DNA from 4 places in the Halomonas sp. DP5N14-9 genome. Region 4 is predicted to be linked to each of the others. Evidence: predicted binding sites of a transcription regulator. Region 4 holds the regulator's gene; each other region holds the start of a gene.
What was found. The regulator sigma-54, encoded in region 4, starts transcription at its own class of promoters, with help from an activator protein. The targets are predictions, from matches to a motif close to TGGCACNNNNNTTGCTNT.
Positions count from the first base shown of each region.

Region 1 (4,185 bases), on a different contig from region 4:
GAGCAGGCGGGCCATGGGAAACCTGGCCCGCCTGGCTTCACGCCTGGTCGCTGGCCGCCAGTAGCTCGCCATCGCCCAGGTCATCGAGGGTCGGGAAGTAGGTGCGGGCGATCGCCGTATGCAGCTCGGCAAAGCCCTGTTGCAGCACGTCGATAAAGTCGTGCAGGGCCTCGGGGGAGCGCACCAGGGCACGGACGTCGGCCTCGGCCACATCGGCCAGCACCAGCGTCGCCGTGGCCAGGGCGCGCTCATGTCGCGGCAGCGAGCGCAGCGCGCGGATGCTGTCCTTGAGACTGCGCGACACCGAACGCGGGAACAGGGAATCCTGCACCAGGAAACGCAGCACGTCGGTGGCCCTGACCCGGCAGCGCACGTGCTGTCGATACATCTGGTAGGCCGTCAACGACTTGAGCACGCTCATCCACTGCAGGTGCTCGAACGGACGAATCTCGTCGCTGTCACGCTGCAGCAGGTTGGCCGAGCGCACATCGATGATGCGGGTGATCATGTCGGCCCGTTCGAGCTGGCGCCCGAGCATCATGAAGGTCCGTGACCCACCGTAGCTGAGGGTGCCCTCGATCAACCCGATCAACGTCTGACAGCCACGAATCACCAGCTTCAGAAAGCGCTCTCGGCGTCCCGGGCCGAGGCCCGCATCGGCGTGGGCACTGGCGGTCATGTAGAGCTGGTTGATTTCTTCCCATACCTCCCGCGGTACCACGTCCCGCGTGGTGCGCAGGTTCTCGCGGGCCTGGGCCAGGGCGGACAGGATCGAGCCGGAGTAGCGTCGGTCGGCACACAGGAACTGCACCACGTTGCGATCGTTGGGCTCATCGTAGAGGGTCTCGAACACCTCGGCGCCCCCGGTGATATCGACCATCGCCGCCCATCCCAGCGGTTGGCGGTAGGGCATGTCGAGCATCAGGTGACTGGAGACGTTGATCAGCCGGGCGGTATCTTCGGCACGTTCGATGTAGCGGGCCATCCAGTACAGGTTTTCGGCGACTCTGGAAAGCATCAGCATGGTCTCAGTCCTCCCCCGTCTCGACGATCCAGGTGTCCTTGCTGCCGCCCCCTTGGGACGAGTTGACCACCAGCGAGCCCTTGACCAGGGCCACACGGGTCAAGCCACCGGTGGTGACGTAGGCGCCGTCCTGGCCCGACAGGATGAAGGGGCGCAAATCGACGTGGCGCGGCTCGGGCCTGCCATCGAACAGCGTGGGGGTGGTGGACAGGTTCAGCATGGGCTGGGCCATGTAGTTGCGAGGGTTCTCCTGGATCAGCCTGGCGAAGGCATCACGCTCGGCCTGGGAGGCCTGAGGCCCCATCAACATGCCGTAGCCGCCGGACTCGTTGGCGGGCTTTACCACCAGTTCATGCAGGTGCTCCAGCACATAGCGGCGGTCTTCCTCGAGCATGCACAGGTAGCTCGGCACATTGGGCAGCAGCGCCTCCTGATCCAGGTAGTACTTGATCAGTTTCGGCACGAAGGCGTAGACCACCTTGTCATCGGCGACACCGGCCCCCGGGGCGTTGGCCAGCGCCACCTTGCCGCTGCGCCAGGCCCGCATCAATCCGGGCACGCCCAGCACCGAGTCCTTGCGAAACGCCTCCGGGTCGAGGAAGGCGTCGTCGACGCGGCGGTAGATCACGTCCACACGGGTCAGCCCCTGGACGGTGCGCATGTAGACCACGTCGTCGTCATCGACCAGCAGATCCGGGCCCTGGACCAGTTGCACACCCATCTGCTGGGCCAGGTAGGCGTGCTCGTAGTAGGCCGAGTTGTAGATACCCGGGGTCAGCACCACCACCTGGGGATCGTCCCAGTGGCGTGGCGACATGCCCGCCAGCATGTCGTAAAGCTGGGGCACATAGTCGTCCACCGGATGAATCTTGCCCGAGGCAAACAGCTCCGGCAGCACGCGCTTGGTCACGTTGCGATTCTCGAGCATGTAGGACACCCCGGACGGTATCCGCAGGTTGTCCTCCAGCACATAGACGGTGCCGTCGCCACCACGCACCAGATCGGAGCCGCAGATATGCGCCCAGACCCCGTGGGGCGGATCGATCCCTACACACTGGGGGCGAAAGTTGACGGATTGCTCGAGTACCGCCGCCGGCAGCACGCCATCCTTGACAACCTTCTGGTCGTGGTACAGGTCGTCGATGAACAGGTTGAGCGCCTCGACCCGCTGCTTGAGGCCTGCCTCGGTGCGTCGCCACTCGTCGGCGGGGATGATGCGAGGCACGATGTCGAAAGGCCAGGCGCGGTCGATCATGCTGCCCTCGGAATACACCGTGAAGGTGATCCCCATGGTGCGAATGGCGATCTCTGCTGCGTTCTTGCGCTCTTCCAGCTCGTCAGGGGCAAAGCCCGCGAGCACGTCACACAGCATCTTGGCCGCCTCCCGCGGCATCCCGGGCGTCGCCACCAGTTCGTCATAGAACCCTGCGCAGTCGTACTGCTGCCAATCCACATGGCTCATCGGCACACCCTCGATTGTTTTCGGCATCCGGCGACCCGACAACGACGATGGCACCCCCGCCTTCGACCGTACCGGGTCCCTCCTTGCTGTATAGCAAGCCCTGTACCAGACCGCCGAGAATAGGCCGCAGCGCCGAGCCTTCTCGCCGAATGGGCTGGCGCAATTGAGCAGTTTGGACAAAAAGCGACCACTTGTTCCTGCCGAAAGTGCCCCACGAACCAGCAAGACGGGGCAGCGAGCACCGATCTGGTGCAACCATGGCGACCCCCGACAAGCGTGGGCGGCAGCCCTCGGCAGCCCTTGCAGAAGCCGGTCGATGGCATCTGCTGCTGACGACGCCCACCTTTCGGGCTTGAGAGAAAGGCAGGAGTCGGGTACATCTTGTCGCCACGGTTCGGGGGGGATATCGTCACCTTCTGCAACATTCGCCGACACCCAGGAGCCTCCTCGCTTCCCATGCCTGCCTCTTCTCGTTCCGCCCTCCCTGGCTCGTGCGCACCGCTGTCCTGCCCTGCTCAAGACAGCGGCACCAGGCTGTGCCGTGTGGCCAGCCTTGGCAGGGGTGTCACGGCGGGATCCGGCAGATGATCTATCGACTTCGCCACACCACGCGCTACTACTACAGCGAGATCGTGACACTCAGCGAGAACGAGGCCTGCCTGATGCCCCGTGAGATGGCCTACCAGCAGGTTGCCTGGGCGCATTTGTCGATCTCGCCGGGCGAGTCGCTACGACAGAGCCGACAGGACGCCTTCGGCAACCATATCGCGCTGTTCGCGGTCGACACCCCCCACACCCAGCTCGAGGTCACGCTGGAGGCGCAGGTCATGACCTCGCCTCGCGCCACACCGCCGCAGGCCATCATGGGCTGGGAGCGGTGTCGAGAGCTGTTGGCAGACCGCCACCAGCCAGGTTTCCGCGAAGCACAGCCGTTTCTTGAAAACTCCGCCTATATCGAGCGCCGCCCGCTGCTCGCCGCCTGGGCCGAAGACTGTTTTCCCGCTGGTGGCGATCTGGTGGACTGCGTGGAGCGATTGAACCGTCGCATCTATGAGGAATTCCGCTACGACAGCGAGTTCAGCGACCTGGAGACGACACCGTCCCAGGTGCTCCAGCATCGCCGTGGGGTGTGTCAGGACTTCTCCCACCTGGCCATCGCCACCCTGCGCTCGGTGGGTCTGGCCGCGCGCTACGTCAGCGGCTATCTCGAGACTCGACCGCCTCCAGGACAGCCTCGACTGATGGGCGCCGACGCCTCCCACGCCTGGTTCTCCGTGCTGATACCCGGCTGGGGTTGGCTCGACTTCGACCCCACCAACGGTGTGCGCGCCGGCGAACGACACCTGTTGCTTGGCTGGGGCCGCGACTACGAGGACGTGGCGCCGCTCAAGGGCGTGGTGACCGGTGGTGGGCGCCAGCGCCTCGAGGTGGAAGTGGACGTTGTTCCCGCAGGGGAAGTCGCGGCCACCGGCCCGACCTCCGCCAGCCCTGGCGATCACCCGGCAGCGCCGATGGCCGGCTGATTCGCTGTCCTTTATATTGCGCAGGCTCTGCCCGGCCTTGCCCTGCCTACCGTCTTCCAGGAGAGATTCCATGCAGGACCTGTTGATCTGGATCGCCACCGGCTTCGGCCTGGGCTATTCCCCCTGGGCGCCGGGGACGGTCGGCTCCCTGATCGGACTACCGGTCGCCTGGTGGC
Region 1 is NZ_JAHVHR010000002.1:709,232-713,416, forward strand. It holds gene KUW00_RS04810 (alpha-E domain-containing protein) at 38-1,024, opposite strand; gene KUW00_RS04815 (circularly permuted type 2 ATP-grasp protein) at 1,029-2,486, opposite strand; gene KUW00_RS04820 (transglutaminase N-terminal domain-containing protein) at 3,071-4,009, shown strand; gene KUW00_RS04825 (phosphatidylglycerophosphatase A) at 4,080-4,185, shown strand, end outside.
Region 1: the regulator sigma-54 is predicted to act here: its motif matches at 2,577-2,594, upstream of KUW00_RS04815 (circularly permuted type 2 ATP-grasp protein).

Region 2 (4,185 bases), on a different contig from region 4:
CAGGCGATTCTGGACGTCGCGGAAATAGCCCGGCGACGACAGCGGATGGTTGGGGCCGGTCAACTGCTGCAGTTGCGAGGTCGCCCGCGGGTCGGCCCGCAGCGCGTTGACCGGGTTGACCCAGTCCAGCGCGTGCAGGTGGTAGAAGTGCACCACGTGGTCATGCCACTGCAGCACCTTGGCCATCATCTCGCGGATCAGGTGGGCGTTGCGCGGGATGCGGATGTCGAGAGCGTCCTCCACCGCGCGTACCGACGCCAGCGCATGACAGCCGGTGCAGACGCCGCAGATACGCTCGACAAAGGCCCAGGCGTCGCGCGGGTCACGGCCCTTGAGGATGACCTCGAGCCCGCGCCACATGGTGCCGGTGGACACCGCGTTGCGGATGATGTTGTTGTCATCCACGTTGACCTCGCAGCGCATATGACCCTCGATGCGGGTCACCGGGTCAACGACGATACGCCGTCCGCTTCTGTCCAGATTGAACCCGTTAGGGGTGTTGATCTGCGTCATCAGGCTTCCTCCCTGTTGGCTGACGACTGGCGCTTGACCTGCGCCCGTTTCAAGGCGCTGACGGCGGCGTGGACCGCCACCGCACCGCCCACCCCGGTGGCCACGGCGCCGCCGATCTGGTCGGCGTTGGCCTCGATGCCGAACTGGTGCACGTCCTGCAGCCGGGCGTACCAGGAGCCCTTGTCCCAGAAGCCGTCTTCGGAGCAGCCGATACAGCCGTGGCCGGCCTGGATCGGGAAGCTCACGCCCTCGTTCCAGCGGATGGTCGAACAGGCGTTGTAGGTGGTCGGGCCCTTGCAGCCCACCTTGTACAGGCAGTAGCCGCGACGGGCGCCCTCGTCATCGAAGGACTCGACGAACTGACCGGCGTCGAAGTGCGGCCGGCGGTAGCACTTGTCGTGGATGCGCTGGGAATAGAACATCTTGGGCCGCCCGGTGCGGTCGAGCTCCGGCAGCCGGTCGAAGGTCAGCATATAGGTGATGACCCCGGTCATGACCTCGGCGATCGGCGGACAGCCCGGTACCTTGATGATCGGCTTGTCGGTGATGACCTTGTGCACCGGAGTCGCCCGGGTGGGGTTGGGGCGCGCCGCCTGGACACAGCCGTGGCTTGCACAGGAGCCCCAGGAGATCACCGCCTTGGCGTGCTCGGCGGTCTCGCGCAGCTGGTCGACGAAGGGCCGCCCACCGACGATGCAGAACATGCCGTCCTCATTGAGCGGCGGGTTGCCCTCCACCGCCAGGATGTAGTTTCCCTTGTAGCGCTCGATGGTGTCGGCCAGGGCGGCCTCGGCCTGATGCCCCGCCGCCGCCATCAGGGTGTCGTCGTAGTCCAGCGAGATCATCGACAGCACCACGTCCTTGACCAGCGGATGGGCCGAACGGATGAATGACTCCGAACAACAGGTGCACTCGAGCCCGTGCACCCAGATCACCGGCGTGCGCGGCTTGGTCTCCATGGCGTGGGCGATTTTGGCGGTGTAGGCAGGCCCGAGCCCCAGCGCCGCCGCCGTCAATGAACAGAACTTCAGAAATGAGCGACGCGTGACCCCCTGTCGCCGCATCACGTCGTAGAAGGTTTCGATGGGCTCCATCGGCAACGACTCCCCTGTCGTGGTCCTGGATCTCGCCACCGGCGTGATCCCCTGATCTGGAGGCGGCCTGCCCTCGCTATGGCCAAGGCCAGAAGCCGACTCGAGGCTTGCGCGCCAGGCCATCCAGATCGCCTGTTGTTGTTTCCCTCAACTACAGGGCAAGGCCCGTGCCAGATTGCGGGGAGTACGTCTTTTCAACCACTTGGCGCACTTGACGACCACATGGCGGTAGCGCCCTTTCCAGCGGCCTCCGTCACGCCAGCACAGAACTCGCGCTACACGGCACACAGGTGGTAGCCGGCTTTCCAGCGCGCTGCGCTGGCGTCGCCCTGCCCGCCCCGGGCCACTATCAGAGCCATCACCAGGGCCATTGCCGTAACCCAAGTGCTTGACAACAAGCCGGCAATCCGTATAATACGGCGCCATCCAGAGGCTACGTAGCTCAGTTGGTTAGAGCACATCACTCATAATGATGGGGTCCCCTGTTCGAGTCAGGGCGTAGCCACCAGATACCGAAAGGCCCGTCGATCATCGATCGACGGGCCTTTTTGTTGTGCCTTCCAATGCAACGATTCAACACCGACGCAACAACGACAGAGCGCCTGGCGGTTGCCCGCCAGGCGCTCTGTCGTCGTCGTTTCAGTCTTTCAGCAAGCGTGCTGCGAGCGCTCGACCTACACCAGTTCGGCGCTGTTGAAGAAGGCCGTCAGTGCGCGGGTCAGGTGTTCCACGTCCTGGCTGCCGGCGGTCTCGCGGATCGAGTGCATCGCCCACTGGGGCACCCCTACGTCCAGCGTCGGCACGCCAAGCTCGGTTGCGGTGATGGGGCCGATGGTGCTGCCGCAGCCCATGTCCGCCCGGGTAATAAAGGTCTGCACCGGCACCTCTACCTTCTCGCACAGGTCACGGAACATCGCCGCCGTGGCGCTGTTGGTGGCGTAGCGCTGGTTGGCGTTGGTCTTGATCACCGGGCCAGCGTTGAGGCTCGGGCCGTGCTGGGCGTCGTGCTTGTCCTTGAAGTTCGGGTGCAGCGCGTGAGCGTTGTCGCAGGAGATCATCCGCGAGGACTGGATCAAGCGGATATAGCCTTCCTCAGTGCCCTCGCCGACCTGGCCATTTACGCGCTTGAGCACGTCGGCGAGGAACGGGCCCTGGGCGCCACAGGCGCTGGCGCTACCCACCTCTTCGTGGTCATTGGCGACCAGCACCATGCCCTGTTCGCCGTCGGCGTCGAGCATCGCTTCCAGGCCAATAAAGCACGACAGCAGGTTGTCCAGACGCGCGCTGGCAATCAATTCCTTGCCCACGCCCACCAGCGACGGCGGCTGCAGGTCATAGAAGCCCAGCTCGAAGTCCAGCACCTTCACCCCGGTCAGACCGTGCTCCTGCTCCAGCCAGGCCAGCAGCAGGCGATCGAGATCGTCGTCCTTGCCGCCCTGCAGCACCACCGGCGCCATCTGGGTCTGGGCATTCATCGCCTTGCCGTCGTTGGCTTCCCGATCCAGGTGGATGGCCAGGCTCGGGATGATGGCGATGGCCTCGGCAACGTTGAGCAGCACGCCCTCGACCCGCCCATCGGCGTGACGGACATGTAGACGCCCGGCCAGGCCCAGGTCACGGTCGAACCAGGGCGCGAGCAGTGCCCCGCCGTAGACCTGCACACCAAGCTGCAGCCAGCCCGCCGAGGTCTGTCCGGCGTGGGTCTTCAGCCTGAGATTGGGGCTGTCGGTATGGGCGCCGACCATGCGCAGACTGGTGACCGGCTGGCCCTTCGGCAGGTTGACAGCGATAATCGAAGAATCGTTGCGGGTCACGTAGAAGCGGTCACCGGGAACCAAATCCCAGCTATCGGTCTCCAACAGACGACGGTAGCCGGCGTCCTCGAGCCGCTGAGCCATGTTCGCGGTGGCGTGCCAAGGGCTGGGGGAACGGTGAAGAAACTCAAGCAGCCGACTGAGCCTTATGGCGCATCCGGCATCATCCTTTGGCAAGCACTCCTGTGACATGGGCGTCCTCTGTTGCATGATAGTGTGGTTCAAGGATTGACCCTAAATGTCGCACAACGGCAAGGGTCAAGGATTGACATCAAGCTGCTACAATGCGAATCCGGTCCAAGGGACCCGCCGACCGAGTCGGTGTCAGACCGACGAGTGTACACGAATCCTGGAGTGCTTCATTGATGAGCCTGATTGAGTCTGCGGGTCGCGCCCTGGCGCTGTCCCTGCTGATCGCGGCCCCTACGGCGCTGGCTACTCCCACGCCCGGCGACGACCAGCGTCAGGCGGCCATGGAGGTGGCCGAATCACTACGCTACGGCCACTACGCGGACGTGAGGCTGGACGACCAATGGTCCAACCGCGCCTTCCAGCGTTATCTGGACGTGCTGGACGGCCAGCGTGCCTACTTCGTGCAGGACGACGTGGATGAGTTCGCTGATCTGCGTACCGGCATGGACGAGGCAATGCTCGAAGGCTCCCTGGAGCGGGCCTACGACCTCTACGAGCGCTACCACGATCGTGCCGAGGCGCGTCTTGAGTGGATGCTCGACGAGATCGACCACCTCGACATGAGCTTCAAC
Region 2 is NZ_JAHVHR010000031.1:5,412-9,596, reverse strand. It holds gene KUW00_RS17440 (nickel-dependent hydrogenase large subunit) at 1-513, opposite strand, end outside; gene KUW00_RS17435 (hydrogenase small subunit) at 513-1,607, opposite strand; tRNA gene KUW00_RS17430 (tRNA-Met) at 2,039-2,115, shown strand; gene KUW00_RS17425 (M18 family aminopeptidase) at 2,282-3,613, opposite strand; gene KUW00_RS17420 (carboxy terminal-processing peptidase) at 3,787-4,185, shown strand, end outside.
Region 2: the regulator sigma-54 is predicted to act here: its motif matches at 1,763-1,780, upstream of KUW00_RS17435 (hydrogenase small subunit).

Region 3 (4,185 bases), on a different contig from region 4:
CCGGCCTCAAGGGGCTTGCGAGCGACGCGCCCACGGTGGACGCCCTCGAGCTCGAGGACCTCGAGATCGCCACCGATCGCCTGGTGGCAAGCCTTGAGCATCTGGTGGCCGACGGCGACATGAACGACGGCGAGTACAGCGGGCGCATGGACAACCTGACGGTGGATCTGGCCAGGATGATCGAGCTGGCGCCGGTGGACGAGCGCACCCAGCTACGCCTGGTCAGCAACGTGCTGACCGATGGCTCCGGACAGCTCACCCTGGACGCCGACATGGACGGTACCTGGGAGGCCAGCGGTGCCAATGGCCAGGTGGCCAGCCGTTTCGAGATGACCGCAGCCGATGCCTTCCGCCTCGGCTTCGACAGTGACCTGCCGGTAAACCTGCCCAAGGGCCAGGACCCTGCGGCCTACTTTGCCGGCCTCGAGGACTGGACCGAGCTGGACACCCAGGGCGGCGACGTCTCGCTCAGTCTCAGCGATCTGGGCGTGTTCGGGCGTATCGCACCGGTGGTGGCAGCGACCCAGGGGGTGTCCGAAGACGCCCTGCTCGAACAGCTCAGGACCCAGTCCGAAGGCTTCGGCATCATGATGGGACCGCAGATCGGCGCGGTGCTCACGGGGCTGGTGCAGATGATGGCCGGCGAGGCCAGCGAGATGTCGATCGACCTCAGCCTGCCACCCAGCCGACAGCTCCAGAAGCTGGCCCAGGACCCGCTGGGGCTGCCCCAGGCTCTGTCCATGGAAGTCACGATGGACTAGGGCTTGGCCGAAGGGTCGTGGCGCTCGCCGGCGTTTCGGGCTGAGCCTGGAAAAGAGCGCCCGGTGGGCCACGCTTCAGTCTGACTGAAGCCAAGATGAGAAATCATGCAGCAGCCCATGACGGTCTTTCATGTGAAAGCGGTCATGGGCTGCGCTATGATGGCGGCCCGCTTTTCGCGATTGCCCCTTGAATCCCCCGCTGCGAGGTTATGCCGCCGATGTTCAGCCGTGATATGCAGATTGCCGGTTTCGATGATGCCCTGTTCGATGCGATGCAGAAGGAAGTCGCCCGTCAGGAGGCTCACATCGAGCTGATTGCCTCCGAAAACTACGCCAGCCCCCGGGTGATGGAAGCCCAGGGTAGCCAGCTGACCAACAAGTACGCGGAAGGCTATCCCGGCAAGCGTTACTACGGTGGCTGCGAGTACGTCGACGTGGTCGAGCAGCTGGCCATCGATTATGCCAAGGAGCTGTTTGGCGCGAGCTACGCCAACGTCCAGCCGCACTCCGGCTCCCAGGCCAACGGCGCGGTCTTCCAGGCCCTGGTCAAGCCCGGTGACACCGTGCTGGGCATGAGCCTCGACGCCGGCGGTCACCTGACCCACGGCGCCCGCCCGAACTTCTCCGGCAAGCACTACAATGCCGTGCAGTACGGCATCGACGAGTCCGGCCGCATCGACTACGACGAGGTGGCCCGCCTGGCCCGCGAGCACCAGCCGAAGATGATCATCGCCGGTTTCTCCGCCTACTCCCAGGTCATCGACTGGGCACGCTTCCGCGAGATCGCCGACGAGGTGGGTGCCTTCCTGCTGGTGGACATGGCCCACGTGGCCGGCCTGGTTGCCGCCGGTGTCTACCCGAATCCGCTGCCCCACGCCCATGTGGTCACCACCACCACCCATAAGACCCTGCGCGGTCCCCGTGGTGGCCTGATCCTGTCCGCCGAGAACGACGCCGACATCGAGAAGAAGCTGCAGTCTGCGGTCTTCCCCGGTGGCCAGGGCGGCCCGCTCGAGCACGTCATCGCGGCCAAGGCGATCTGCTTCAAGGAGGCCATGGCGCCCGAGTTCAAGACCTACCAGCAGCAGGTGGTCAAGAACGCCCAGACCATGGCCAAGGTATTTATCGAGCGTGGCTACGACGTGGTCTCCGGCGGCACCGAGGATCACCTCTTCCTGCTGTCGCTGATCAAGCAGGGCCTGACCGGCAAGGACGCGGACGCGGCCCTGGGTCGTGCCCACATCACCGTCAACAAGAACGCCGTGCCCGGTGATCCGCAGAGCCCCTTCGTGACCTCTGGCCTGCGTATCGGCACCCCGGCGGTCACCACCCGTGGTTTCGGCGAGAGCGAGTGCGGTGATCTGGCTGGCTGGATCTGCGACATCCTCGACGTCATGGCCAAGGGCGAGTCCACCGAGGCCATCGAGGCCGAGGTCAAGGCCAAGGTGGAAGAAGTCTGCACCCGTCTGCCGGTCTATGGCTGAGGGCCCGGCTGAGTGCCCGGCGGGGTGACCCGCCGCTCAGGCCACCAAAGACACCCCCGAGAGCCCCGCTCTCGGGGGTGTCGTCGTTCTGGGGCTGTGTGCTTGCAGCCGGGCGTCGGTGGTCGATGCACCATTGTGGTGCCTTATCCTGCACCGGGCACGGCCGCGCCCGCCCCGGACCTGACGGGGCCTCGTTGCGCTGACGTCTACCTTCCCGTCATCTGCTTGTTTTCCCGTTGCTCTTGTCAGCGCTGGCGCAGCCCTTGCTTTGTATCTCGGTGAACCCTTTTGATGCGAAGGTCCCACCATGCACGCCAGCACGACCCCCCGAATCGGTGCCTTCGACGGGCCCAGGCTGCTGTTCACCGACCTGGATGGCTCGCTGCTCGACCACCATGACTACGGCTGGAAGCCCGCCGAGCCCTGGCTCGATGCCCTGCGTGAGGCCGGCGTCGCGGTGATCCCGGTGACCAGCAAGACCCGCAGTGAACTGCTCGGCCTGCGCCAGCAGCTCGGCCTCGCCGATCGCCCCTTTATCGCCGAGAACGGCGCGGTGATCGCGCTGCCCCCCAGCTGGTGTCACGCCCGACGTGAGGGACAGCCGGGCCCGGATGGCCTGGTGATCCGCACCCTCGGGGTGGATATCGGACTGATTCGTCGGCGGGTGGCGATCTGGCGTGAGCGGCTGTCCGCGCGCTTTCTGACCATGAGCGAGATGGCGCTGGAAGACGTGGTGGCCTTCACCGGTCTGGATGAACAGGAAGCACGCCTGGCACGCCTGCGCGAGGGCAGCGAGCCGCTGTTGTGGGAAGACGACGAAGCGCTGCTGCAGCGCTTTCGCGAAGGCCTGGCCAGTGACGGCCTGCGCATGACGAGGGGCGGGCGCTTCTGGCACGTGCTCGGCGACACCGACAAGGGCCAGGCGGTGCAATGGCTGTGCGCCCGCTTCGAGGCGCTCAAGGGCCGACGCCCCGAGACCCTGTCGCTGGGCGATGGCCCCAACGACGTTGCCATGCTCGAGGCCACCGATGCGGCGGTGGTGATTCGTTCCCGCCATGGCCTCGACGTGTCCCCGTGCCAGCCGCGCTTGTATCGCAGCGAGGCGCTGGGCCCCAGGGGCTGGGCCGAGGGGGTTGCGCACTTCTGGGGGGAGCAGGACGCGGCGGAGCCTTCCAGCAGCACCGATGCCGGCGGCGCCGACGACAAGGATCATCACAAGCTGGGCGAGGAGGGTGAGGCATGAGCGATTTCCACCAGAACGGCATCATCACCGACTTTCACAACCTGACTCGGCGCAAGGTCGAAGACCTGGAGGCGGATCTGGAGCGCTTCGGCCGCCAGCGCCCGCTCGGGCTGATCCTGCCGTCATTGTACTCGGAGCTGGAAGGCCCGGCGCTGGACGCCATCGTCGAATCCCTCGCCCAGGCGAGCTATCTGTCGGAGATCGTGATCGGCCTCGATCGTGCCGACCGAGACCAGTTTCTGCGGGCACGCGAGTTCTTTTCGCGCCTGCCCCAGCACCATCGCATCCTGTGGAATGACGGCCCGCGCCTGAGCGCGCTGGACGCGCAGCTGGCCGAGGAAGGCCTGGCGCCACAGCAGCCGGGCAAGGGCCGCAATGTGTGGTTCTGTGCGGGCTATGTGCAGGCATCCGGGCGCACCGCCGCGGTGGGGCTGCATGACTGCGATATCCTGACCTACGACCGCGGCCTGCTGGCACGGCTGATGTATCCGGTGGCCCACCCACGCTTCAACTACGCCTTCTGCAAGGGCTACTACCCGCGTATCGCCGAGGGCAAGCTCAACGGCCGGGTCTCCCGGCTGATGGTGACCCCGCTGCTGCGGGCGCTAAAGATCATGCACGGGCCCTTGCCTTACCTGGACTACCTGGACAGCTATCGCTACCCGCTGTCGGGGGAGTTCTCGATGCGTACCGAGGT
Region 3 is NZ_JAHVHR010000002.1:166,427-170,611, reverse strand. It holds gene KUW00_RS02330 (hypothetical protein) at 1-761, shown strand, start outside; gene glyA (serine hydroxymethyltransferase) at 980-2,245, shown strand; gene KUW00_RS02320 (HAD-IIB family hydrolase) at 2,553-3,488, shown strand; gene KUW00_RS02315 (glycosyl transferase) at 3,485-4,185, shown strand, end outside.
Region 3: the regulator sigma-54 is predicted to act here: its motif matches at 2,498-2,515, upstream of KUW00_RS02320 (HAD-IIB family hydrolase).

Region 4 (4,185 bases):
CGAACGATGCTGTCCTCCGGTGCAGCCCACCGCCACGGTGAGGTAGCTGCGCTGGCTTTGCTGATAGCGCGGTAGCCAGGTGCGCACCCAGGCGAGAATGTCGCGCTTCATGTCGGCGACGTCCTGATAGCGTTCGAGGAAGTCGATGACGCTGGGATCGCAGCCATTGGCATCACGCAGCGATGGTTCCCAGTAGGGATTGGGCAGACAGCGGGCATCGAACACGATGTCTGCATCCGGCGGCACGCCACGCTTGAAGCCGAAGGACTCCACGGTCAGGCTCAACTGGCCGCTGCGGTGGTCGGCGACCTGTTCGGCGATGCGCGAACGCAGTTCGTGCACCGACAGGCGAGAGCTGTCGATGACCAGATCGGCCAGGTCTCGAATACCCGAAAGGGCCTTCTGTTCGGACTCGATGGCTTCCGCCAGGGTCATGTCGCTATCACGGGTCAGGGGGTGACGGCGCCGCGTGTGGGAATAACGCTCGAGCAGAATTCGCGCATCACTGGTCAGGTAGACCACCTGGCAGTCGATCGGACTCTGCTTGAGGGACGCCAGCTGGGCGGGGAAGCGTTCCAGTGCCTCAGGCAGGTTGCGGGCGTCGACGCTGACGGCGATACGGCGGGAATGACCGTTTTCCAGCTCGTCCACCAGGGCGCCCAGCAAGGTCGCGGGAAGGTTGTCGATGGCGTAGAACCCCAGGTCCTCCAGGGCTTGAAGGGCCACGGACTTTCCCGAGCCGGAGCGACCACTGATGATCACGAGCTGCATGTCCTGTCTCCTTGGGCAGGCGTCCATTGCTGATGGCCTAGGCAAGGCCGCGATCAGGAGGGAGTGTCGTCCCCTGGCGCCTGTTGGCGGATGGCTTCCTGCAGGCGCTCGTGAAGCTCGCGCTGGGAGCTGGCGTGGCGCAGACGGTGACGTGTGTCGGCGTCGTTCATGACGCCGGCGACCTGGCCGAGCAGGGCGAGATGGGCGTCGTCGGCCTCTTCCGGTACCAGCAGCACGAACACCAGATCGACGGGCTCACCATCAATGGCATCGAAGTCGACAGGTTCCGCGAGTTTGAGGAAGCCGGAGATGGGCGCCTTGCAGTGGGGGTTGCGGGCATGGGGAATGGCGACGCCATTGCCTATGCCGGTACTGCCCAGGCGCTCACGTCCGATCAGCCGACTGAAGACCTCCTGGCTGTCCAGGCTCGGGGTGTTCTGCGCAATGAAGGTGCTGAAAAACTCCAGCACCCTCTTCTTGCTGCCTCCCGGGACATCGAACAATGTGCGCTCGGGAGGGAGAATGGCTTCCAATGTCATGAGAGTCAGCGAATTCCGGCGCCTTGGGCGCGGGCTTGGGATTTTTCCTTGTGCTTGACCAGCTGGCGGTCCAGCTTGTCGGCAAGGGCGTCGATAGCAGCATACATGTCGCCGTCCTGCGCTTCGGCATGCAGGTCGGCACCGGCGGCGTGAAGGGTGCAGGCGGCCAGCTGGCGTTCCTTTTCCACCGAGAGGGTCACCTGGACGTTGGTGATGTTGTCGTAGTGGCGCTCCACACGGGTGAGCTTCTCTTGTACGTAGTCACGCAGGGGATCGGTCAATTCGACGTGGTGGCCGGTGATGTTGACTTGCATGACAGGCTCCTTGCTCTTTCGGGTGGTGGCTTGATTGTAACCCTTTTTCCGATCCTGCAAACCCCCTCGACGCTACGCAGAAAGACGCAGATGTCATGCGAAATTTCAAGTGCTTGCGCTTTCCCGATAACTAGGCTAGCGACGCCGCAGCGCAAGGCCTCAGCGCAGTCGCTTGCGCTCGCTGGAAGACGGAATATTCATGGCTTCCCGGTACTTTGCCACGGTGCGTCTGGCGACATTGACGCCGTCTTCCGCCAGCAATTCCACCAGTTTGCTGTCCGACAGAGGTTTGCGGGCAGGTTCCTTTTGAATCAACGATTTGATCATGGCGCGGATGGCGGTACTGGAATGGGCGTCGCCATCCTGGCCGACCTGGCTCGAGAAAAAATACTTCAACTCGAACACGCCGCGAGGCGTGTGCACGAACTTCTGGGTGGTCACGCGGGAGATGGTGGACTCGTGCATCTCCACCTTGTCTGCGATATCGGCCAGCACCAACGGTTTCATGGCCGCTTCTCCCTGCTCGAGGAAGTCGATCTGACGCACCATGATTTCCCGGCCGACCTTCAGCAAGGTGTCGTTGCGGCTGGACAGACTCTTGATCAGCCAGCGCGCCTCCTGCAGGTGGTCCTTGAGGAACTGGTTGTCCTGGCTCTTGTCCGCGCGCCGAATCAGCGCAGCGTAGTCGGGCTGGATGCGCAGTCGGGGCATTGCATCCGGGTTGAGTTCAACTCGCCAGCCCTCTTCGGTGTGGCGCACCACCAGGTCGGGTATGACGTAGTCGTTATCGCTGTCACCGAACTGGCTGCCGGGACGTGGGTCGAGGCTCCGGATCAGCTCGATGACGCTGTCGAGTTGGTCGTCATCGAGTCCTAGTCGGCGCTTCAGCAGACGTCGGTCGCCGCTGGCCAGCGCCTCGAGAAACTGTCTTACCAGTCGTCCGGCCTGGGGCAGCAGGACGGTATCGCGAGGCAGGCTATCCAGTTGCAGCATCAAACACTCGCGCAGGTCGCGGGCGAACACTCCGGTCGGTTCGAACTGTTGCAGCCGAACCAGCACCGCCTCCACCTCGGCGAGGGGAGGGGGGCGACGACCGTCTTGCTCGAGCCCCTGGGCAATGTCATCCAGTGTCTGCTCGAGATAGCCGTCGGCGTTGACCGCGTCGAGCAGGCTCTCGGCGATCAGGCGCTCCTGGTCGCTGACGTCGAGCATCGCCAGTTGCCAGCTCAGGTGGCTGTGCAGTGACTGGGAGCTTGCCTGGCGCTCGAAATCCGGCGCCTCGCCACTGCCGGCGGGGGTGGTGCCCAGGTCCTGGTAGGTGTCGGACCAGTCGCTGTCCACACTGAGTTCCGAGGGAATCTGATCCGCCCAGTCATCTTCCACGGCTTCCCTGGTCTGCTGTTCGCCGAACTCGTCCTCGAGTTCGAGCATGGGGTTGGCCTCCAGCGCCTGCTGGACCTCCTGGCGCAGGTCCAGGGTCGAAAGCTGCAGCAGGCCGATCGCCTGTTGCAGTTGCGGGGTCATGGTCAGCTGGGTACCGATGCGCAGCTGCAGTGACGCCTTGAGGGCCATGGGTCGGGATCCACCAGTGTTGTCGAAAGGCTTTACCCTAACGACGAGTCATCAGACATGCAAGCATCTTGCCAAGTTGGTGTTTTTTGACCTGTGGGAGGGAGTGTAAAGGTCGATGTGGAACAACTTGGTAGGGGGGAGGTGCTTCTTTCGAGGGAGGCCCTGTGTGCAAGGTGAGGCCGACCCTTTCGGGGCCGGCGGTTGGATGCTGATGCTGGCAAATGTTGCGGCCGCTTGATGCGACTGCGACTGCGACTGCGGCTGTCGGGCGGCCCTGCGGTCTAGAGGCGGAAGTTCTCGCCCAGGTAGACCTCCTTGACGCGCTGGTTGGCGAGGATGGACTCGGCGCTGCCCTCGGCGATGATCTGGCCGTCGCCGACGATGTAGGCACGATCGCAGATATCGAGGGTCTCGCGCACGTTGTGATCGGTGATCAGGACGCCGATATCGCGGGCCTTGAGTTGACGAATGATGGACTTGATCTCGCCCACCGAGATCGGGTCGACCCCGGCGAAGGGTTCATCGAGGAGGATAAAGGCCGGCTCGGTGGCCAGGGCGCGAGCGATCTCGACCCGGCGCCGCTCCCCGCCGGACAGGCTCATGCCGGGGTTGTCGCGAATATGGCTGACGTGGAAATCCTCGAGGAGTTGCTCGAGACGTGCTTCTCGGCCCTCGCGGTCGAGGTCCTTGCGGGTCTCGAGGATCGCCATGATGTTGTCGGCCACCGACAGCTTGCGAAAGATCGAAGCCTCCTGAGGCAGGTAGCCGATACCGGCCAGCGCGCGCTGGTGCATGGCCGCGCGGCTCAGGTCCCGATCATCGATGCTGATGCTGCCGGCGTCGGCTCTGACCAGGCCGACGATCATGTAGAAGGAGGTGGTCTTGCCGGCCCCGTTGGGGCCCAGCAGACCGACGATGCTGCCCTGCTCGATCGACAGGCTGATGTCCTGGACGACGCGACGCTTCTTGTAGCTCTTGGCCAGATGGCG
Region 4 is NZ_JAHVHR010000024.1:148,935-153,119, forward strand. It holds gene rapZ (RNase adapter RapZ) at 1-771, opposite strand, end outside; gene ptsN (PTS IIA-like nitrogen regulatory protein PtsN) at 825-1,310, opposite strand; gene hpf (ribosome hibernation-promoting factor, HPF/YfiA family) at 1,316-1,624, opposite strand; gene KUW00_RS13640 (RNA polymerase factor sigma-54) at 1,784-3,196, opposite strand; gene lptB (LPS export ABC transporter ATP-binding protein) at 3,478-4,185, opposite strand, start outside.